DNA from 4 places in the Agrobacterium fabrum str. C58 genome. Region 4 is predicted to be linked to each of the others. Evidence: riboswitches for the same ligand, from Rfam matches in the RefSeq annotation. Region 4 holds a riboswitch; each other region holds the start of a gene.
The links. A riboswitch is a leader RNA that binds a small molecule or an ion and turns the genes downstream of it on or off. The one in region 4 is predicted to bind cobalamin.

Region 1: another riboswitch for cobalamin. It lies ahead of ATU_RS17820 (acyl-CoA thioesterase); the one in region 4 lies ahead of bluB (5,6-dimethylbenzimidazole synthase).
Region 2: another riboswitch for cobalamin. It lies ahead of ATU_RS13665 (DUF1636 family protein); the one in region 4 lies ahead of bluB (5,6-dimethylbenzimidazole synthase).
Region 3: another riboswitch for cobalamin. It lies ahead of ATU_RS15715 (ABC transporter substrate-binding protein); the one in region 4 lies ahead of bluB (5,6-dimethylbenzimidazole synthase).

What each region holds. Positions count from the first base shown of each region.
Region 1 covers NC_003063.2:917,934-923,775, forward strand. The annotation lists gene ATU_RS17800 (sugar ABC transporter substrate-binding protein) at 1-801, shown strand, start outside; gene ATU_RS17805 (hypothetical protein) at 918-1,280, opposite strand; gene ATU_RS17810 (methionine synthase) at 1,437-2,465, opposite strand; gene ATU_RS17815 (DUF1852 domain-containing protein) at 2,491-3,474, opposite strand; cobalamin riboswitch at 3,772-3,980, shown strand; gene ATU_RS17820 (acyl-CoA thioesterase) at 4,078-4,908, shown strand; gene ATU_RS17825 (LysR family transcriptional regulator) at 4,911-5,798, shown strand.
Region 2 covers NC_003062.2:2,805,693-2,811,534, reverse strand. The annotation lists gene ATU_RS13675 (cobyric acid synthase) at 1-595, opposite strand, end outside; gene cobO (cob(I)yrinic acid a,c-diamide adenosyltransferase) at 597-1,214, opposite strand; cobalamin riboswitch at 1,349-1,565, shown strand; gene ATU_RS13665 (DUF1636 family protein) at 1,685-2,110, shown strand; gene cobW (cobalamin biosynthesis protein CobW) at 2,107-3,144, shown strand; gene cobN (cobaltochelatase subunit CobN) at 3,209-5,842, shown strand, end outside.
Region 3 covers NC_003063.2:437,248-443,089, forward strand. The annotation lists gene ATU_RS15695 (class I SAM-dependent methyltransferase) at 1-252, shown strand, start outside; gene ATU_RS15700 (pseudoazurin) at 429-869, opposite strand; gene ATU_RS15705 (ABC transporter ATP-binding protein) at 866-1,666, opposite strand; gene ATU_RS15710 (FecCD family ABC transporter permease) at 1,663-2,691, opposite strand; gene ATU_RS15715 (ABC transporter substrate-binding protein) at 2,688-3,719, opposite strand; cobalamin riboswitch at 3,878-4,112, opposite strand; gene ATU_RS15720 (GNAT family N-acetyltransferase) at 4,163-5,038, opposite strand; gene argE (acetylornithine deacetylase) at 5,241-5,842, shown strand, end outside.
Region 4 covers NC_003062.2:1,635,778-1,641,619, reverse strand. The annotation lists gene ATU_RS08125 (TolB family protein) at 46-876, shown strand; cobalamin riboswitch at 947-1,129, shown strand; gene bluB (5,6-dimethylbenzimidazole synthase) at 1,226-1,942, shown strand; gene ATU_RS08115 (DUF2865 domain-containing protein) at 2,136-3,251, opposite strand; gene ATU_RS08110 (NADP-dependent malic enzyme) at 3,387-5,702, opposite strand.

The sequences.
Region 1 (5,842 bases), on a different replicon from region 4:
ATCGATGCGCGGGCGAAGGAACTCGGCGTTGAGGTTCTCAGCCTCAGCCAGAATTTCGACGTCCAGACCGGCGTGCAGCAGATCAACACCTGCATTGCCCGCAAGGCGGCCGGCATCATTTTATGGCCGCTTGATCCGCAGGCCTATATTCCCGGCCTGGCCAAGGCCAAGGCGGCCGGCATTCCCGTCAATCTCATCAATTCGCCGATGAATGATGCGGCCAAACCCTTTGTTACCTCCTTCACCGGCCCGGATGTCTATTCCGAAGGTGAAATGGCGGCCGAGGCGCTTCAGAAGGCGCTGGATGGCAAGGGCTCCATCGTCATCATCGCCGGCCAGGCCGGCAATGGCACCACCATCGGCCGTGTCGACGGCTTCAACGCCAAGCTGAAGGCACTCGGCAGCAAGATCGAAGTTCTCGATACGGTCAATGCGGATTTCGACCAGCAGAAGGCGCTTGTCGCCAGCCGCGACCTGATCACCCGTTTCGGCGACAAGATCGCCGGCGTTTATGCCAATGACGACACCATGGCGCGCGGCTTCATCGACGCCTGGAAAGAAGCAAAATCCGGCAAGGCGACACCGCCGATCGTCGGCATCAACGGCCAGAAAGACGCCTTCGAATCGATCAGGAACGGTGAAATGTACGCCACAATCGTACAATCCCCGATCGAGGACGGCCTGCTGGCAATCAACGCCATGGCAGATGTCCTGAACGGCAAGAAAATCGACGCCCGTCTGCCTATTCCGCTGACGGTTGTGACGAAGGCGAATGTGGAAAAGGAAAAACCCGCCTTCTGAACGATGCAACACGGACAAAAGCGGGCGTCACGCGCCAGCATGTAAAGCAGGCCGCGCAACTATCTGGGTTGCGCGGCTTATTCCATCGTCATCGGCAGAAAACGGCTCCGCGGACTTCAGGCTTCAGCATGTTCGCGAACATCATCCAGAAGAAAGTGCACCATCACATAGGGCGTCGTGTGTTTCTGGCCGCTATCGGACACGTTCTCGACACTGCCACCATCGGAGGGGTGCCATTTCTGGTAATGAGGGTTGTTGGCGATCAGCGTAATCGCCTTGCCCGTAAACCTGCCGTTCAACCGATAGCGAACCTCTGCGAGAGGCCAGATTTTCTCAAAATCCTGCTGGCTGATACGGGCTTTCAGGGCCCTTCTGGATATCGCTTTGCCGGGCGAACCATCGTCATGTGCTACCGGTGGAATATGAAGGTCTACCTCTTCCGCATCATCAAGCAGAAAGGCAAATTCGTCTGGCCACATCCGTCTCACGTATCGCTCCTCCCAAAGCTTATCATCTTACAGCACGACCATGATAACGCCTCTGCCGTGAGAGGCAATGGCGGATATGACCCCGCACCCGCCGGCATTCCCCCCGTGCTCCCCCTTAAGGGGTAAACCGGCATGCATTAGCCAGCACTAAACCGAAAGCTCCCTTCGGATGATTTCCGCCCCTGCACCCAAAGCATTCAGCTTGCTTCTTGCGACCTGACGCGAGAGGGGTGCCATGCCGCAATTGGTGCAGGGATAAAGCTTGTCGGCATCTACAAACCGAAGCGCTTTTCGCAGTGTATCCGCGACTTCCTCGGGGGTCTCGATTGCACTGGTTGCCACGTCAATGGCGCCAACCATCACTTTTTTACCCCGAATGAGCTCGATGAGATCCATCGGAACACGGGAGTTGTGGCATTCCAGCGAGATCAGATCGATATTGGACTTCTGCAGTTTGGGGAAAGCTTCCTCATATTGCCGCCACTCCGACCCGAGAGTCTTTTTCCAGTCCGTATTGGCCTTGATGCCGTAACCGTAGCAAATATGCACGGCAGTTTCACACTTCAGCCCTTCGATTGCCTTCTCGAGCGTGGCAACGCCCCAATCATTCACCTCGTCAAAAAAGACATTGAATGCGGGCTCGTCGAACTGAATGATGTCGACACCAGCAGCCTCCAGTTCCCTGGCTTCCTGATTGAGGATCTTGGCAAATTCCCAGGCCAGTTTTTCGCGACTTTTATAGTGGCTGTCATAGAGCGTATCGATCATGGTCATGGGACCCGGCAGGGCCCATTTGATGGGCTGCCTGGTTTGCTGACGCAAGAATTTGGCGTCTTCAACAAAAACCGGCTTTTCGCGAGACACTGCGCCAACGACCGTCGGCACACTGGCATCGTAGCGATTACGAATTCTGACGGTCTCACGTTTTTCAAAATCAACGCCGCTGAGGTGCTCGATAAACGTCGTGACAAAATGTTGGCGCGTCTGCTCGCCGTCACTGACGATATCGATGCCTGCCTGTTGCTGGTCGTTCAGGGACAATCGCAGGGCATCTCTTTTGCCCTCAATCAATTCCTCATCCTGCAATTTCCAGGGTGACCAGAGTTTTTCAGGTTGTGCAAGCCAAGAGGGTTTTGGCAGGCTGCCGGCGGTTGACGTGGGCAACAGTGTTTTCATGATAGGTTACCTTGTGTTTTGGTCGTCAACGGGCGCAATCAGAAGATAATCTCTCGAGAATGGACCGATATGGTCTGATGAAATGCTGCTCGGCAAACCTGCCCTGCTCGATAGCTAGCCGGCTACGTTCTTCCCGATCATAGACAATTCGAGTGAGTGAATAATCCTGGTGGTTCAGGTCCGGCTGATAGCGAGCGCCCGCCGCAGAATTGGCGTTATAAATCTCGGGCCGATAGATCTTCTGAAAAGTCTCCATCGTGCTGACGGTGCTGATGAGCTCGAGATTGGTGTAGTCGCCAAGCAAGTCACTGACAAAATAAAAAGCCAATGGCGCAACGCTATTCGGAGGCATGAAATAGCGGACCCGCAACCCCATTTTTTTGAAATATTGGTCGGTCGAAGAGAACTCATTCTGCCGGTATTCGACACCCAGTACAGGATGCTGATTGTCAGTTCGGTGATAGGTTTTGCTGCTTGATGCACTCAGGCATATGACTGGCGGCTTGTTGAAATTCTCTTTGTAAGCAGCCGAGTTCAGGAAACACTTGAACAGGTTTCCGTGCAGATCGCCAAATTTGTCTGGCGTGCTGAATTGGGGCCGGTCCCTGTTGTGCTCCGGCAGCAAGACGCTGAAGTCGTAATCGCGGACATAGGAAGAAAAATTATTGCCGACAATGCCATCAATGCGCTCGTTGGTTTTTCGATCAACGATGTTCGTTTTCAGGATTTCAATCAGCGGAAAAGCATCATTCCTGCCTTCAGCACCAATATTCATTTCGACGGATATGATTTCGAGCTCGACAGAATAGCGGTCGCCTTCAGGGTTATCCCAATGCGCCAGTGTGTTGAAACGATTGTCGATCATCCTCAGGGCATTGCGCAGGTTCTCCTGACGGTTCTCTCCCCTAGCCAGATTGGCGAAGTTGGTCGTAACACGCGTGTTTTCTGAAGGATGATAATCTTCATTAAAAGTAACTCTCTTAATATCAAAATTAAAATCTCTACTCATCGCGATTCGACGTCCTTGTCTCCCGATATAAACCTGAAATTTTTGACTTATGCTTCAGGATATACGAAACATTATTTTCAATTATCTCCAGCCTGCAACATTCCTGCTGCCCATACTTGAGACTGTGCGTGATATATGCCTGAGACATTGATCGAGTAAAAATGGTTTTATCTCATTGAAGCATGAGCCACGTTCATGATTTGGCGTAGCGCCGGACTAAAGATCCTCTGCTGCGAACCCCTCAACGCTTCCATGACATTCCGGTGATAGATGCCTTGACCAGTTCAACGACATGCGACATTGGTTAGCCATCGTGGTTCTGCGGACGAAGGTCCGGAGCTAAGAGGGAATTCGGTGAGGGCTTTAATCACAGCCTGAATCCGAAGCTGCCCCCGCAACTGTAAGCGACGAGCGAAAGTCCATCATGTCACTGAGGCCGGCCTCGGGAAGACGGACCAAAGCTATGACCCGCAAGCCAGGAGACCTGCCGCGATAGATAACGTCCACGGGCGGGGTGTCCCGGAGTGCCGCTTTCGCGATAGGTATTCCCGTGCCTTTGCCTCTGCGTCATGTCCCGCCCTGCCGCAACCTGAGGCAGAGCCGATGACAGAGATCGCAACGATAGAAAAGCCTGCTCAGCACGGCGCGACAACCCGTCTCATCGATATCGTCTTTCCCGGAGATACCAACCATCACGGCACTCTCTTCGGGGGGACCGGCCTTGCCCTTATGGATCGGGTCGCCTTCATTGCGGCGACCCGCTTCGGACGGACACCCTTCGTGACTGCCTCCTGCGAACGTATCGACTTCAGACAACCCGCGCGCATCGGGCATATCGTCGAATTCACGGCGAGACCCGTGAAGGCTGGACGCCGTTCCCTCACGGTCGAGGTGGAAATGGTGGCGGAAACCATTATCGGCCGCCAGCAACACACCTGTACGCGGGGCATCTTCCATATGGTGGCCATACCGGAAGGTGAGGACGCCGCGAGCTATGTCCTGCCCGAACTCCTCACTGAAGAGACACCTGATCCAAGCGATGCCGTCACCATGGTCGAGATCGTCTTTCCGGATCAGGCAAACAGCGCCGGCCGGATGTTCGGGGGCGAAGCTATTGCCTATATGACCAAAGCCGCTTTTGTTGCAGCGTCGCGCTACTGCGGCAAGCTGGTGGTGCTGGCCTCATCCGAGCGCATCGATTTTGCAAGGGCAATCGAGATCGGCGAAATTGTCGAGGCGCAGGCACACGTCGAACGCGTGGGCCGCAGCTCCATGTCGATCCAGACAAAACTCTGGTCCGAAAATCTTCTGACAGGCGAGAGACACATCACGGCCACCGGACACTTCACCATGGTGGCGGTCGACAAGGACCACCGGCCGGCTACCATTCGCGACCCGGCCGAAGCCTTTTCCCTGGAAAAGGGAGGAGCATAACCATGCTGGACAGGCAACATCTTTCGATCCTGCGTGAAGTCGATCGCATGGGCAGCCTCACGGCCGCGGCGGAGCGGCTGAATGTATCCCAGTCGGCTCTCAGCCACACCATCCGCAAGCTGGAAGATCGGTACGGCGTGGCGATGTGGGAAAAGGATGGCCGCAACCTTCGTCTCACCGACGCAGGCCGCTACATCCTGACGCTGGCACAGCGCGTTCTGCCCCAGATCGAGAGGGCTGAGAATGTTCTGTCGGATTATCGCCACGGGCAGCGAGGCTCGCTCAAGATCGGCATGGAGTGCCATCCGTGCCACCAGTGGCTAATGAGTGTCACAAAACCCTACCTCATGGAATGGCCGGATGTGGGCTTGGAATTGACGACCTCGTTCGCTTTCGGCGGCGTGGCGGCACTGGCTGGATATGAAATCGATATCCTGATCACACCGGATCCGATTGAGATGGCCGGGGTCCACTATTTGCCGGTGTTCGACTACGAACTGGTGCTCGCGGTGCCAGTCGATCATCCGCTGGCGTTGAAACGCCATGCCGAACCTGCGGATCTGCTGGATGAGACGCTATTCACCTATCCGGTACCGCCGGAGCGGCTGGATGTGTTCTCGCAATTCCTGGTACCTGCCAATTGCCGCCCGCGTCATCACCGCAATATCGAAACGACGGAAATGATGCTCCAGCTCGTGGCGGCAGGCCGCGGGGTTAGCGCCATTCCCGATTGGCTGGTGCGACGGGAAGCGGCAGCACTCGGTGTCCGCGCCGTCCGCATCGGTCAGAGCGGTATCCAGAAAAGCATCCATCTCGGTTTAAGAGATGGTGACGATACTGTCGATTTCATCGCCGGGTTTCTCGAGACGTCGCGTCAAATATTAGCCTGACGCGCCGATTTTCGATCAGTTCGCCAGCCCTGGCAGGAGGAAGC
Region 2 (5,842 bases), 1.2 Mb from region 4:
ATCGGTTGACGATGAAACCTTCGATCATCGCCGCGTCATCGTCGTCGAGCACCTCTCTGGTGCCGACGAGGCTGGCGATGACGCCACCGCGATCGATATCGCCGATCAGGATCACTGGCGCATCGGCCGCTCGGGCAAAACCCATATTGGCGATGTCATTGGCGCGGAGGTTTATTTCCGAGGCGCTGCCTGCCCCTTCCACCAGCACCAGATCGGCCAGTTGTTTCAAGTGCTCGAAACTATCAAGCACGCGCGGCATCAGCCCGGCCTTCATGTGCTGATAATCGGCCGCCTTGGCGCTGCCGACGATCTTGCCCTGCACTACCACCTGTGCGCCGGTTTCGCTCTGCGGCTTCAGGAGCACCGGGTTCATGTGCACGGAAAGCGGCACGCCTGCTGCCCGCGCCTGCAGCGCCTGCGCACGGCCGATCTCACCGCCATCGGCGGTAACTGCGGCATTGTTCGACATGTTCTGTGGCTTGAACGGCACGACGGAGAGGCCGCGCCGGGTGAATGCCCGGGCAAGACCGGCCACCATCAGCGATTTGCCGACATCGGAGCCGGTTCCCTGAAACATCAGCACCCGTGCTGTCATGTCAGAATTCTATCCCGGCTTGGGCCTTCACGCCCGCCTTGAAGTGATGTTTCACCAGCGTCATTTCCGTCACCATATCGGCGGCGTCGATCAGCGGCTGCTTGGCGTTGCGGCCGGTGACGATGACATGCAGATCGGGCCTGCGACTAGAGAGCGTTTCGACAACTTCTTCCAGCGGCAGGTAATCATAGCGCAAAGCGATGTTCAGCTCGTCGAGGAGCAGAAGACCGATTGTTTGGTCGGCCATCAGGGCCTTGGCCTCTTCCCAGGCCTTTGCCGCGGCCGCGACATCGCGTTTGAGGTCCTGCGTGTCCCAAGTGAAGCCCTCCCCCATGGTGCGCCAGACGACCTTATCCCCGAAGAGCGTCAGGGCCTGCTGCTCTCCCGTCGACCATGCACCCTTGATGAATTGCACGACGCCAACTCGCCGCCCGGTGCCGAGCATGCGCAAGGCGAGGCCGAACGCGGCCGTGGACTTGCCCTTGCCGGGCCCGGTATTGATCATCAGCAGGCCTTTTTCGATGGTCTTTTCCGCAACTTCGGCGTCCTGCACAGTCTTGCGGTTGACCATTTTCTGCCGGTGGCGTTCGGCTTCGCTGTCGCTGATGTCGCGGGTCATCGCTCGTTCCTTCTTGTCCTGCGGCGCGAGACCTTTTGCCCCCGCCATTCGGAGCGGCGACTATACTCAATTTGCCGCACCCGGCAATGCGCTGGTCACGGGCACGCGGCATTGACCCTTACACCCGTTCAGCCTAAGGGTAAGGGACTGACGGTCTTTTCCCGGCAACGGGAAAAGCTAAGAGGGAACACGGTTCCGCCCCGAGAAAGGGTCATTCCGTGGCTGCCCCCGCAACTGTAAGCGGTAAGCCCGCACCGTAAAGCCACTGAACCTTTATGATCGGTTCGGGAAGGCGGTGACAGGGTGTTGATAGCCGCAAGCCAGGAGACCTGCCGTTTCAGGAAAAAGCGTCTGCCGGGCGGGGTGCTCCGGTCAGTCGGTCAGATCGAACAGCGGGTTTGCGCCTGTCGCACACCGTTTTCGATAGCCGCACCCCGATGAATTTTAACGTGACGCGGGAACGGGACGGTTTGGATATTTCAGCGACATCTTCAGGTTCAAACGGGAACCCGCAGGACGAGACAGCGCCGGGCGTTACCGTCTTCGTATGCCGCAGTTGTCGCGATGATGTCGATCCCAATGCCGAACCGCGTCCCGGTTCGCGTCTTGCCGATGCCGTCATTGAAAAGGCGCAGGAGAGCGGCATTGCCGTTCGCTCCGTCAATTGCCTTGCCAATTGCAAGCGTGGCCTCAGTGCCGTGCTCCGCAGCGCCGATGGCTGGTCTTATGTGTTTGGCGGGCTGACGCCCGGCGATGCGGAAGACCTGCTGGTCGGCGCGCGGCTGCTTTCTGCCGCCCCCGACGGCCTGATGCCCTGGCGTGGCCGCCCGGAACCCCTAAAGCGCGGCATGCTGGCGCGCATTCCCCCATTCGATTTTACCGAGGAGAGATCATGAGCACCCTTCTGGACCGCGTTCCCTGCACCATCGTCACCGGCTTTCTGGGTGCCGGAAAAACCACACTGCTGCGCGGTCTTCTCGAAAAGCTTGACGGCAAGCGGCTCGCCATCATCGTCAATGAATTCGGCGATATCGGCATTGATGGCGAAATTCTGAAAGGCTGCGGCATTGAAAGCTGCCCGGAGGAAAACATCGTCGAGCTGGCCAATGGCTGCATCTGCTGCACGGTGGCGGATGATTTCCAGCCCGCCATCGAACAAATCCTTAGCCGCCAGCCGAAGGTGGAGCATATTCTCATTGAGACCTCCGGCCTTGCCCTGCCGAAGCCCCTGGTGCAGGCCTTCCAGTGGCCGGCCATCAAAAGCCGCGTGACTGTCGATGCCGTGGTCGCCGTGGTGGATGGCGCGGCTCTGGCCGAGGGTCAGGTCGCCCACGACATGGAAGCGCTTGCTGCCCAGCGTGCCAACGACGAAGCGCTCGACCATGACGATCCGGTCGAAGAGGTCTTCGAAGATCAGGTCGCCTGCGCCGATCTTATCGTGCTCACCAAGGCCGATCTTCTCGACGATGCCGGCCTCGAGAAGGCCAAGGCCCATATCCTCGAACATCTGCCAAAGGCGGCGAAGATCGTTGTTGCTTCGAATGGTGCCATCGATCCGACCGTGCTGATCGGTCTCGGCCTTGCGGTGGAAGAGGATATTGAAAACCGCCGCACCCATCATGATGGCGAACTCGATCATGAACACGATGATTTCGACAGCTTCGTCATCGACCTGCCGGCCGTTACCGATCCGGAGGCGCTGGCGGCCCGTATCGCGCAGACGGCCGCTGCCGAGAATGTGCTGCGCATCAAGGGCTTCATCGAAGTCGCCACTAAGCCCATGCGTCTGCAGGTGCAGGCTGTCGGCAGCCGCGTCAACCACTACTACGACCGCCCCTGGGCGGCGGGTGAAGAGCGCCGCAGCCGTCTCGTCGTCATCGGCGAAAAGGGCATTAACCGCGAAAAGATCGAACAGATGCTGGCCGCCTGACATAAGCCGTTTGCGCATTGTCCGGACGCAAAACCGCTGCGCACTTTTACTGGAAATGCTTTAGATGCATATTCTCGCCACCACATCCTCGTCTCTGGACGACCTGATCGAGCCGGTTGATCTCAACCAGCCGCGTTCGGATGTGGTGGTGCTGTCTTTTTCGGCAAGCGATCTTGCCGGGCTTGAGCGGGCGTGGGGAAAGGCGGGAGAGACCCTCCCCTCCCTCTCTGCCGCGAACCTCTCCGAACTTCGGCACCCGATGTCGGTCGATCTCTGGATCGAAAAAACGGCGGAACATGCCCGCGTTATTCTTATCCGGATTCTCGGAGGCGCGGAGCGCTGGCGCTATGGGGTCGATCAGCTGGCTATTCTGGCGCGCAGGCGGGGCATCAAGCTTCTGCTTTTGCCGGGGGAGTGCAGTGAAAGGGATGAAAAGCTCGAGGCGGCCTCAACTGTCGATAAGCCGATGCTGGCCTCCGTTCTCTCCTTCTTCCGCGAAGGTGGAAGGGAGAATATGGGCCGCCTTGCCGCTGGCCTTTCTGTTCTGGCGGGCGGTGGAGAATGGCCGGATATAAAGGCTGACCCCCTGCCGAAAGCCGGCTTCTATCGGCCGGATCTGGGTGTCGTTGGGCAGGACGAGGCTTGTGCCGGGTTCCCTGCCGGTGCGTCCGTTCTGCCCATCCTCTTTTACCGCTCCATGCTTCTGGCGGAAGATGCTGCACCCGTCGATGCGCTGTTTCAGGCGCTCTCTGCGCGCGGGTTTGCACCCCTGCCGATTTTCGTCAGCGGGTTGAAGGATGGGGAAGCGATCCGTTTTCTTGAAACGGTGCTGCCCGCTCTCCAGCCCGCCGCCATCATCGCCGCTACGGCCTTTGCCAGCCATACGGATGATAGGGGCGAGACGTTGTTCGACCGTCTCGGCGTTCCGGTTTTCCAGGCGGTGATGGCGACCACCCGGCGCGTCGGCTGGGTGGAAAACGCGCGCGGCCTCAATCCGTCCGATCTTGCCATGCATGTCGTCTTGCCTGAACTGGACGGGCGGATTCTCACCGGGGCGATTTCGTTCAAACAGGCGCGGACAGATGGCGGTGTCAGTCTTGTGAATGTGCCGGAGGCGGATCGTATCGAGCAGGTGGCGAACCGCATCGCGGCCTTTCTGCGACTGAAATCTGCGCCACCGCGGGATCGCCGCATCGTCATTCTGATGCCGGATTATCCCGGTGCCGCGCCGGGGCGCACCGGTTATGCCGTTGGTCTCGATGTGCCGCAAAGCGTGCTCGAAATGCTGCGCGATCTCGCCGAGGCCGGTTATGCGGTGGAGGATATTCCTGAAACGGCGCGGGCGCTGCTCGATCGTATCGAGAGCCAGGAAGCGACCGTCGATCTTTCCACCTATCGGGATTTTTTTGCAGGTTTGACTGAGACCGCCTCCAGCTCGATGAATGCGACGTGGGGAGCTGCGGAACAGGACGACGCTTTTGCCGATGGCGCTTTCCATTTTCGCGTTGCCCGCTTCGGCCAGGTCTTCGTCGCGCTCGCGCCGGATCGGGGGCGGAACGAGGATCGGCGGGTGGATTATCACGACCCTGCCCTGCCGCCACGCCACGCGCTCGTCGCCTTCGGCGCATGGATGCAAAGTGTTGTGGCGACGCATGCCATCGTGCATGTGGGCGCGCATGGCACGCTGGAATGGTTGCCGGGCAAGACGGTTGCGCTTTCCCGCGATTGTTTCCCGGAAATCGTCACCGGCCCGCTGCCGGTGGTCTATCCATTCATCGTCTCCAACCCCGGTGAGGCGGCGGTTGCCAAGCGGCGCATCGCGGCGGTTACCATCGGCCATGTGCCACCGGTGCTTGTCAATGCCGGGCTTTCGCCGGAACAGTTGGCGCTGGAACAGCTGGTCGATGAATATGCGCAGGCGGATGGCCTTGATCGTCGCCGCCGTGACCGGCTGGCGAAGCTGATCGTTGAAAAGGCGCTGGAAACCGGGCTGGCGGCCGAGGCGGGCGTTGGCGCGAAGGATGATGCCGATGCGGCCCTTTCACGCATTGATGCCTTTCTCTGCGACCTCAAGGATTTTGCCATCAAGGACGGTCAGCATGTTTTCGGTCGTTCCCCCGAAGGCGAGGCCGATCCTCTCCGTCTTCAGAGCGCGAAGGCCGAGAAAGCCGCGCTGCTTGCGGCGCTCGATGGCCGGCACATCGCCCCCGGTCCTTCCGGTGCACCTGCGCGAGGGCGTCTCGACGTGCTGCCCACCGGCCGCAACCTTTATGCTGCCGATCCCCGTACCATGCCGACGCCGACAGCTTTCGATCTGGGCCGCATGGCGGGCGAGGAAGTGCTTCGCCATCATCTGCAGTCCCATGGTGATTGGCCGAAACATCTGGTGTTCGATCTCTGGGGCAGTGCCAGCCTTCGCAACGGCGGCGAGGATGTGGCGCAGGCGCTGCATCTGATGGGGGCAAGGCCAATCCATGATCCTGCCACGGGCCGGGTCACCGGCATCGAGGTTCTGCCACCGGCGAGCCTCGGCCGCCCGCGGGTCGATGTGACGTTTCGCATTTCCGGCCTTTTCCGCGACATGTTTCCGGCGCTCATCGCGCTTCTCGATGCGGCCGCCAAGGCGGTTGCGCGGCGGGACGAAGCGCCGGGCGACAATCCGCTGGCGGAAGAGGCGGCAGCGCTTGGGCATATTCCT
Region 3 (5,842 bases), on a different replicon from region 4:
AAGCCGGCGGACCCCGAAAACACATTCAACAGCATCCTCTCGCGGGTTTATTTTTCGAAAGGTGCGAGGGCCGGCGATGTCGCGACGATGCTGGGTGCGACCGGTTTCGAGCCTGTCTCAGTCGATCAGGAACTTCGGGCCATTCACCGCGCCCAGGCGAAAAACTTCAGCCTGCTGAAGGGCATCCTGCGCGGGCTGCAGCACCGTTATGCGGTCTGTGCGGTGAAGCCGGATACTTCTGTCAAGGGCTGAGGAAAGCCGCAGTCCCCTTCACTATCCGCATACACGACGTCATCCTCGGGCCTGTCCCGAGGATCCAATCACGTATCGCAAAATCAACGCGTTGCAGATGCTCGGGACAGGCCCGAGCATGACGGAAGCAACCTCCCGGACAATCCAGAACGCCAATCAAGACTTCCGCAGAATACTCATTTTCCCGCCTGCTCGAAAAGATCATCAAGCCGGGTCTTGGCACGACCGGGCACTTCGACTTCCCTGTAGCTTTGCGGCAAGGCCGCCTCTCCCACCTTGATCAGCATGACCATGCCCATGCCGTAATGCGGCGAGCATTTGATGCCGTAAAAGCCCGGTTTTTCGAACCCGGTCTCGAACTCGTCATTGATCCGGCTTTTGAACCCTTCGACACCTTCGGGAACCATGCCGTCGATGGTCGCGGCATTGTGGCTCTTGTGGGTCGGCACGAAGCGCACGCGGTCGCCAGGCCCGATCTCCAGGAAATCGGGCTCGAACACCATTGTCTCGGCCGAAGCATGAAGGGGAAACCCTGCGACTACCACGGCAATTGCGGCAGCGGCATAAAACCGTCTGGCCTTTGCAGCGGCGCTTACGAGCGTCGGCAATGTCATCATCGTGCCAGTACTTTCCTTGCTGGATCAGCCCGCCCATGGGCCGGCAGAAAACGAATATGGGAAAAACCGCCCTCATCCGTGGTGACCGCACATTTCACTCCGAAAACGTCGGCGATCGTTGCCGCCGTCAGGACCTCACGCGGCGGCCCGACCGCGATCATCTCGCCGCGATGCAGGATGGCGACGCGGTCACAGAACATGGCGGCATGATTGAGATCATGCAGCGCCGCCACGACCGTCAGCCCCTGCCGGCGCACCAGATCGAGCAAGCCGATCTGGTGGCCGATATCCAGATGATTGGTCGGTTCGTCCAGCAGCAGGATGTGCGGCTCCTGCGCCAAGGCTCGGGCAATATGCAGGCGCTGCCGTTCACCGCCGGAAAGGTGGTGCCAGCTGCGCTCCGCCTTGTCAGCCATGTCGACATTGGCAAGTGCTGCATCAACGACGGCATCGTCATTCTGCGACCAGGCAGAAAGCGGGCCGAGATAGGGCGTGCGCCCAAGCTCCACCGCCTGCCGCGCGGTAATGCGCTCGGTGGTTTCGGCCTGCTGCTCCACGAAGGCGAGCCGGCGGGCAAGGTCGCGCCGCCCCAATGAGCCAAGCGGCTCCTCGCCAAGCGTGACGTGACCCCGGCGCGGTTTGCGGATACCGGCGAGCATGGACAGAAGTGTGCTCTTGCCGGACCCGTTCGGGCCGATGATGCCGAGAAACTCCCCGGAACCAACATCAAACGAGACGCCTCGGACGATATCGATATTGCCGGCATGGAAATGCAGGTCGTGGGCGAATAATTTCATGACCGACCTCTCTTTTGCCCCAGGATGAAGGCGAAGGCGGGTGCGCCGACGAGCGCAGTGATGACCCCAATCGGCAGCACCTGGCCCGGAATGACGATGCGCGAGAGAATATCCGCGATGATCATGAAAACCGCGCCGGTCAGCGCCGTCACCGGTAGCAATATGCCATGGCGGACACCAACGAAGATGCGCGCGGCATGCGGAATGACGAGCCCGACAAAACCGATGGAACCGACCAGCGACACCATCGCAGCCGTCATGATTGCGGAAACGGAGATCAGCACCGCATAGACCCAGCGCACCGGAATACCAAGCGAGGCTGCCGCCTGACCACCGAAAGCGAAGGCATCGAGCGCCCGGGCATACCAGAGGCAGACGGCAAGGCCCGCAAGGCTGACCGGCAAGGCCAGCCAGACATCCGGCCAGCGCACGCCGGAAAGATTGCCGAGCAGCCAGAACATGATGCCGCGCGCCTGTTCGGCATTGGCGGATTTGGTGACGATGAAGGAGGTCATGGCGTTGAACAATTGCGAACCCGCAACGCCCGCCAGAATGATGGCGCTGTTACCATGCCCCGCCCGCACGGCCAGAAGGCTGACCAGCGAAAAAGCCACGAATGCGCCAATGAGCGCACCGGCCGGCATTGTCAGAAACCCTGCGCCGAAACCCAGAAGCGCCACGGCGACGGCACCGGTGGAGGCACCCGCGGAGATGCCGAGAATATAGGGATCGGCAAGGGGATTGCGCAAAAGCGATTGCAGCACCGCCCCGGCAAGCGCCAGCGACGCCCCGCAGCAGGCGGCAACGACCGCGCGGCTGAGGCGGTAACTCCAGACAATACCCTCATCCAGCGGCTCAAGCGGATAACCCGCATGGAAAACGCGGTTGGCAATCGTCTTTGCGACGACATCGAAAGGAATGGCGGTCTCGCCGATGGCCGCCCCGGCCATCAGCGCGACAAGCAGCAGGGCGAGTGCTGCAAATGCCAGCCCCGCCCTGCCAAGATGGGTGGAGAAACGGTTCACTTGGCGAGGCCAGCGGCCGAAATCGCCTCGGCCAGCGTTTCAATACCTTCGATGGTGCGAATGGTCGGGTTCATCGCCTGCGCATCCATGTCGAACACACGGCCTTGCTTGACGGCGGGCATGATGCTCGCCACGGGATCGGTTTCCAGGAACTTGCGCTTGACGGCGATATCGTCCGCCGGGAAGCGGCGGCGATCCATCTTGCCTGCTACGATCACGGTCGGATTGGCCTTGGCGATCGTCTCCCAGCCGACGGTTGGCCATTCCTCATCGCTTTCAATGACATTCTTTAAGCCCAGCGCGGACATGATGTAACCGGGAGCGCCGTTGCGGCCGGCGACATAGGGGTCGATATCCAGTTCGGCGCTGGAGAACCAGAAGACGGCGGAAAGCTTGCCATTCGCGGAGGCTATCTTGGCCCGTGCAGCTTCCTCGCGCTTCTTCAGGTCGGCAACGACCTCTTCACCGCGCCCCTGCACGTTGAAGATTTTGGCGAGGTCGCGGATTTCCTGATAGATCAGCTCCATGGTGAAGCCGGTATTGCGCACACCATCCCCGCCGCCGGAATTGTCCTTGCCGACGCAATCGGCAGGTGAGGTATAGACGGGAATGCCGAGTTCGGCGAATTGCGCCGGCGTGCCGACAACACCCTCGGGACCGATCTGCCACTGGAACTGCGTCGTGATGAGCTCCGGCCTCTTGCCGACAACCGTCTCGAAGCTAGGATCATTATCGGCCAGCCGTTCGACCTTGGCATTGGCCTCCTCATAACCTTTCAGAACCGGACCGATCCACAGCGCCGTGCCGACGACCCTGTCGGCAACGCCGAGCAGGTAAAGAACCTCAGTCGTGCTCTGGCCAACGGATACGGTGCGGGCGGGTGCCTGCTTGAAAGTGATCTCCTGACCGCAGCTGTTGATCGTCAGGGGATAGGTGGTTTCGGCGGCATTTGCACCGACAAAGGGCAAAGCCCAAAGCACGGCGGCCAGAAAGCCGGCATGAACCGGCAGGCGTCTAGAATGAAACATGTGTTCTCCAGTCGAAAGTAAAACTTATTCCAGAGCAGCAGGCGTCAGAACGCGCAGCAACAGCGGGACGTCTTGTACGGAGAACGGTTATAGGACGCAAACGAAATGTTATGAAATAACATTACAAATTCCTCCTCCGGGCTTCCCCGCCCGTAACGATGGTTTCCATTTTGACGGCAGGTCTCCTGGCTCACGGATTTGCGTCCCTCATCTGCCTTCCCGCATTCCGAAAAAAACAGTGGCATGACGCCTTCAAGCGTCACTGGGATGAACAACAATCCGCTTACAGTTGCGGGGGCAGCCAAGGCATTGGACGAAAAAGATCGCCCGCACCATGTTCCCTATTAATCCCTTCGCCTTTCGGCTGTAGGAACCGTCGCTTTCTCACATAAGGGGCAAGAGGCGGAGCGTCAATTGCGATCGTGTCGCAGCTCAGCACAAAGTCAGAACAGGGAAGGGCCCGCCAGCGCAAAAATTCTCGCCGTGCCGGACCCCATCGGCTGCGGCTCGTCTTTTGACATGGTCGTCAGCGTTTCGATCACTACCAAACCTGATTGCGCGAGAAAATCGGAAAAGGCGCCGCTGTCGCGCACGGCATCGAGACGGGCAAGCTGGTCTTCCAGATCGGCAAAATGCCGGCTGACAAGCATGATCGCATCCATTTCCTCCACGGCAACGACCGGACCGATGATGTGGCCCCGCCCCGCCGCCCGGCGAAAGGCAAAAGCGACAAGCCGGCCGGCCTCGAACAGGCCATAACCCGTCTTTTCCTTGAGAAGGCGCAACAGGACGCGGCGGCGCGAAATGCCAAAAGCTGCGCGGTCCATGTCAGCCACGTCGATAAGGTGGTCTTCTGACAGCAACTCGATTTTCTGTTTTCGGCCAGGCGGCATCTCGGCCGGACGTTGCACCTTTCCCCGAAAGAGATGCACTTTTTCCGTTTCTCCGGTGAACCCCAACCGGGCAAACAACCGCCTCGACTCGTCCGTGGCATTGATCCGGAGCGATATGACAGGGAACTTCGCCAAAAGCCGCCGCACCAGCCATGGCGCAACGCCCTGCCCCTGCAGGCGTGGGGAAACGATGACCATGCCGAGCGTTGCGAAACCCTCATCATAGGCAAACAGCATCGCGGTTGCGACGACGCGATCAATCTCATCGAGGGCAGCGAGGCCGACGCCGCACTGCCGCAGAAAACACCATTCATTCGCGTGATATTGCCACCCCACCGCCATGGAAAGCGCGTGCAGATGATCGGCCTCGACATCGGCGATATCCACGGTTCGCAACTCGAAACTATCGACTTTGAGCAGCTCCATAGCAAACGGCTCTCATTTCCTCCGGCGCGGAACCTTGATCCCGGCAGCCCAGCCCACGACATCCGAAGATAACCAGCCTTGCCAGCACGAATTTTCCGAAAGCACTGGAAGGACACAACAATCTACCGAAATCACCCGCATTTCAGCAGATAAACGCCATCAGCCACTTTAAGCTCTCGCCGTTGAAACGACGGAGACAGCCATGAACGCAATCGAAATTCTGGAGCGTCTTGTCGGCTTCCCATCGATCGTCGGAACCGCCAATGGCGATATCGCCGGATGGATCGCGGATTATCTGGAAAGCCACGGTGCGAAAGTGTCCATGCTTGCCGGCCCTGAAGGCGACCGCGCCAATCTTTTCGCGAGCTTCGGCCCGGCTGATGTCGCCGGATATATCCTCTCCGGCCATATGGATGTGGTGCCCGCCGGTGAGCCGGAATGGTCCTCCGATCCCTTCATGCTGAGAGCCAAAGGCGAGCGTCTTTACGGGCGCGGAACCACCGACATGAAGGGTTTTCTGGCCACGGTTCTCGCCGCAGCACCGGCATTTTCGCGCATGGCGCTGAAGCGGCCCGTGCATATTGCCTTTTCCTATGACGAAGAGGCGGGTTGCCGCGGTGTGCCGCACATGATCGCCCGATTGCCGGAACTATGCGCTCCGCCGGCGGGCGCGATCATCGGCGAGCCAAGTAATCTGCGCGCCGTGCGCGCTCACAAGGGCAAGGCCGCCGCGCGCATCACCATTCGCGGTCGATCTGGCCATTCGTCGCGGCCCGATCAGGGCGTCAACGCCATCCACCTGAT
Region 4 (5,842 bases):
CAGTCGACGCTCCACACCAGACTATCGACAGGCCCGGGAGGCAGCATGCGCAGTTCCATCGAAATCTTCAACATCCGGACCCGGAAGATGCGGGTGGTCTGGCAGACGCCGGAGCTGTTTGAAGCGCCGAACTGGTCGCCGGACGGGAAATATCTGCTGTTGAACAGCGAAGGGCTGCTTTATCGCCTGTCACTTGCCGGCGACCCTTCGCCGGAAAAGGTCGACACCGGCTTTGCGACAATCTGCAATAACGACCACGGCATTTCGCCCGATGGTGCGCTCTATGCCATTTCCGACAAGGTGGAGTTCGGCAAGAGCGCGATCTACCTTTTGCCGTCGACGGGCGGCACACCGCGGCTGATGACGAAGAACCTTCCCTCCTACTGGCATGGCTGGTCGCCGGACGGGAAAAGTTTTACCTATTGCGGCATTCGCGACCAGGTTTTCGACATCTATTCCATGGACATAGACAGCGGCGTTGAAACGCGCCTCACCCATGGTGAAGGCCGCAACGACGGCCCGGATTATTCGCCGGATGGACGATGGATCTATTTCAACTCCAGCCGAACCGGCCAGATGCAGATTTGGCGCGTGCGGGTGGATGGTTCCAGCGTCGAGCGCATCACCGACAGCGCCTATGGCGACTGGTTCCCGCATCCGTCTCCTTCGGGTGACAAGGTGGTGTTCGTTTCTTATGACGCCGATGTCTTCGATCATCCGCGTGATCTCGATGTGCGGGTGCAGCTGATGGATATGGATGGCGGCAATGTCGAAACGCTGTTCGACCTGTTTGGCGGGCAAGGAACGATGAATTCGCCCAACTGGTCTCCTGATGGCGATGAGTTTGCTTATGTCAGGTATTTCCCGGTGGAATGATGACGGTAAGGTGCGGCAGGCCACATTGCCGCACCACCCGTGGGACACTTGTGCTTGCAAGCTTTTTTGCCCATAGCTTCTCCGGTCAGGTGCCCGCCCTTGCGGCGGGAGAATCGGGAATCCGGTGAAAGACCGGAACGTGCCCAACGCTGTAAGGCGGATGCTCTTTTTCTCATGCCACTGAAGCAATTCGGGAAGGCGAAAGGGGCGGATGAAGCTTAGTCAGAAGACCGGCCTGGCAGGATAGACCGAACCGCGCGGACGGCGGCAGGTTGCTGAAGAGGCGCGTCATCGCTGCAAAACCGGCATGGTTTCTGCACCGGCGCGCCCGCATTGTTGGGGTTAAACGATGCCGACCGATCCGTCCGCTGGCAATCCATTGCAAGCCAATCCATTCGATCACGCGCTTTCACCCGCCCGCCCGTTTTCCGGTGCGGAACGCGAAGCGATCTACCGCGCCATCGAGACGCGGCGTGATGTGCGCGACCAGTTCCTGCCCGATCCCTTGCCGGAGGAGCTGGTGGAACGCCTGCTGAAAGCGGCGCATTCCGCGCCCTCGGTCGGTTTCATGCAGCCGTGGAACTTCACCCTCGTCACCGATGGAGGGGTGCGCCAGGCCGCATGGGTGGCCTTCAGCCGCGCCAATGAGGAGGCGGCGGCGATGTTTGAAGGCGAGAAGCAGGCGCTTTACCGCAGCCTGAAGCTTGAGGGTATCCGCAAGGCACCGCTCAGCATCTGCGTCACCTGCGATCCCACCCGCGGCGGCAAGGTGGTGCTGGGCCGCACCCACAATCCGCGCACGGATGTCTACTCTACCGTCTGCGCCATCCAGAACCTCTGGCTTGCCGCCCGCGCCGAAGGCATCGGTGTCGGCTGGGTCAGCATTTTCCACGACAGCGATGTTCGCGCCATTCTTGATATCCCCGAGCATATCGAAATCGTCGCCTGGCTGTGCCTCGGGCGCGTCGATGCGCTTTATACCGAGCCGGAGCTGGCGGTGAAGGGCTGGCGGCAGCGCGTGCCGCTCGAGGAACTGGTGTTTCGCAATCGCTGGGGTGGGCGGTAAGGGATGAGATGCGATAGCGTCGCCTCTCGTTCCTTCTCCGCGCATGGGGAGAAGGTGGCCCGAAGGGTCGGATGAGGGGGCTAGCTCACCGAATATCGCTGACGTTGCCCCTTCATCCCGCTGTCACGAACTTCTCCCCCTCGGAGAGAAGAAACAGGGGCGCGCTCGCCCCATTACGCACGCGCAAGAGATTTCACTGCTGCGGCTGAATGCCTTTAAGTGCCGGGTTCTTCAGGTCTATCCGGCCTGTCTGATCCGGCAGGAATTTGGGGCCGATGACGCGCACCCTGGTGTCGTTCGGGTCATAGTCGCGTTCGGGAACGGGTTGTTCCGGCGGCTTTGCGGCCTGTTGCTGCTCGGCGGATTTCTGCGGCTTGTCTCCACTCTTGTCACCCTGGGGTGATGGAATGGTGCTGATGCTGGAATAGGGCCTTTCGGCTTGCGGCCGGGCGGCCTCTTCCTGCTTCTGCATGTCCTGGTGGTAGGCGGCCATGTTGCAGGCGCAGCCCGGCGCTTTCGGGGAGGAATTGCGATAGGCGAAGGCGGTCGGCAGGTCTTTGTAGGGTTTGCCGGTTTGCGCAGACACCATGTCTGCTGTTTCCTGATCCGTCATGGAATGGAAATAAAGCTCCGTCTCGGTTCCCGGGCACATTTTCTGGCATTGTTCGGCCTGGGCGCGGAAATCGAGCGGCGAGGCGTTGGAGGCAATCGGGAAGAATGAACCGTCGCAGGTGCGCACGCAGAGTGTGCGAAGCCCGCCCTCAGCGGCGGCATTGGGGTAGGGCGAAAGGCCTGCCTGTCCCGGCTCATTTTCCTGCTGACGGAAGGCATCGGGATAACGCGTCACATCGGGAGCCTGCGGCAGTCGCGTGTCCGTTTCCGGCATTGTGCTGCAACCGTTGGCATCGAGGGCGGCGAGAATGCGCTGGCGCCTGACGTCGCCGTCGTCATTGCGCGCTGCCGCCATGGCGTCGTCGCGATCGCGGATGATCGCGTCACGTTCGGCCTCGGCATCCACCAGCGCATCGCCGATCTCGGCGCAGACGCTGGCATTGGGATTGCCATAAACGATGACGCTGCCTGATGAGCAGCCATAGCTGCGCATGTCGTTCCTGATCTTGCGGATGACGATGTTCTGGCGGGCGAGCGCATTGGCATAACGCCGCACCTCGGCCGTGTTGCCGATAACGCGAGGCGGCTCGCGCAGCTGTTGATACAGCGTATCGCACACCTGCTCCGCAAAAGCGGCGGCAGGAGCCGTGAAAACAAGGGGAAGCAGGAGGCCGATGATGCGGCTGCGCCGGGTCAATTGTGCGATCCGTTTGATGTCCCCGGCCGGTGGCAGGGGTGTTACGCTTCAGGAAATCCGTGTTTCGGGAAGATAACATATGCTGTTGCCGCATTGCGGCAACAGCATGTTCAAAACTGCGTTAATGCGCCTTCATCACACCGAAGGGTGCGAGGCCTGCACCACGGCAAAGGCCGCCATGTTGACGACGCCGCGCGAGGTGACGCTGGGCGACAGGATGTGGGCGGGCAGGGCCGTGCCGAGCAGGATCGGGCCGACATGCAGGCCTTCCGTCAGCGTGCGAGTGACACCGAGCGTGATATTGGCGGCATCGAGGTTCGGGAAGACCAGAAGGTTCGCCTCGCCGGTCAGCACGCTGTTGGGCATGGCACGCTTGCGCAGCGCTTCGGAGAGTGCCGAGCCGCCCTGCATCTCACCATCCACTTCCAGTTCTGGCGCTGCCTGCTGGATGATCTTCAGTGCGCGGCGCATCTTGCGGGCGCTTTCCGAGTCACGCGATCCGAAGTTGGAATGGCTGGCGAGCGCGATCTTCGGCGTAATGCCGAAACGACGGATTTCCTTCGCCGCAAGGATCGCCATCTCGGCCACTTCTTCTGACGTCGGGTCGTTGTTGACGAAGGTATCGGTCAGGAACAGGGCGCCCTGCTGGGTAATGAGAAGGCTGAGGCCCGCAAAGGAGCGCACACTTTCCTGCTTGCCGATGATCTGGTTCACGTCGCGCAGATGGCGGTCATAACGGCCTTCCAGACCACAGATCAGCGCATCCGCTTCGCCACGCTTCACCGACAGCGCACCGATGACGGTGGAGTTGGTACGCACGATGGTGCGGGCGGCTTCCGGGTTGATGCCGGCGCGACCGACGAGGGCGAAATAATCATCCACATATTCGCGGTAGCGCGGATCGTCTTCCGGGTTGACCACGGCGAAATCCGCATGCGGGCGGATGCGCAGGCCGAAGCGCTTCAGGCGCGTTTCGATGATCTGCGGGCGACCGATGAGGATCGGGACGCCGGTGCCTTCTTCCAAAAGCACCTGGGCGGCGCGCAGCACGCGCTCGTCTTCGCCTTCGGCAAAGATGATGCGCTTCTTTTCGGCCGCCTTGGCGGCATTGAAGACCGGCTTCATGATGAAGCCGGAGCGCCAGACGAAACGGTTCAGCTGGTCGAAATAGGCCTCGAAATCGGTGATCGGCCGGGTGGCCACGCCGCTTGCCGCCGCAGCGCGGGCAACGGCGGGTGCAATGCGCAGGATGAGGCGCGGATCGAACGGCGAGGGAATGAGATAGTTCGGGCCAAAGATCGGCGTTTCGCCGCTATAGGCTCTGGCGGCGACTTCCGAGACTTCCTCGCGGGCAAGCTCTGCAATGGCCTGCACGGCGGCCATCTTCATTTCCTCGTTGATCGTGGTTGCGCCGCAATCCAGCGCGCCGCGGAAGATGTAGGGGAAGCAGAGAACATTGTTGACCTGGTTCGGGAAATCCGAACGGCCGGTGCAAATCATCGCATCCGGGCGGGCGGCACGGGCAGCCTCCGGCATGATTTCGGGATTGGGGTTGGCAAGCGCGAGAATCAGCGGATTTTCCGCCATGCGCTCCAAGAGTTCCGGCTTCAGCACGCCCGCGGCGGAAAGGCCGAGGAAGACATCGGCACCGTCGATCGAATCCGCCAGCACACGCTTGTCTGTCTTCTGGGCGTAAACTTCTTTCCACTCGTCCATCAGCGTGTTGCGGCCTTCATAAACGAGGCCTTCGATATCGTGGACCCAGATGTTTTCCTTGTTTGCACCCATGGCGACCAGCAGGTTGAGGCAGGCAAGCGCTGCCGCACCGGCACCGGACGCAACGATCTTGACGCTCGAGAGCGATTTTCCGGCCAGTTCCAGCGCGTTGGTGACGGCGGCGGCGACGATGATCGCCGTGCCGTGCTGGTCATCGTGGAAGACCGGGATGTTCATCTTTTCGCGCAGCTGGCGTTCCACCTCGAAACATTCCGGCGCCTTGATATCCTCAAGGTTGATGCCGCCGAAGGTGGGTTCCAGCGCGGCGATGGTGGAGACCATGTCGTTGATGCCGGGCGCATCGATCTCGATATCGAACACGTCGATACCGGCGAATTTCTTGAAGAGGACGGCCTTGCCTTCCATAACAGGCTTGGAAGCGAGCGGACCGATATTGCCGAGGCCGAGCACCGCCGTGCCGTTTGAGATGACGGCGACGAGATTGGCGCGCGCGGTATATTCCGCTGCCATTTCCGGGTTCTCATGGATGGCGAGGCAGGGGGCGGCAACACCCGGCGAATAGGCAAGCGCCAGATCCCGCTGGTTGCCGAGTGGCTTGGTGGCCTGGATTTCCAGCTTGCCGGGGCGTGGGTAGCGGTGGAAAAAGAGCGCCTGTTCCTCGATGTCGGCCTTTGCCGTGTTGGCGGGCGTGTTGTTCTTATCGTGAGAGGTCATGTCTTCCACCGTCATATCTGGTTCAATTCCGGCCCCCTGAATACAACAAACTTCCCCAGGGTACAGCCGTTATTTACCGCCTTCTCATGCAAATGCAGGCATGGCTGATACCAACCCCCAACGCGTTCTAATCATTGGCG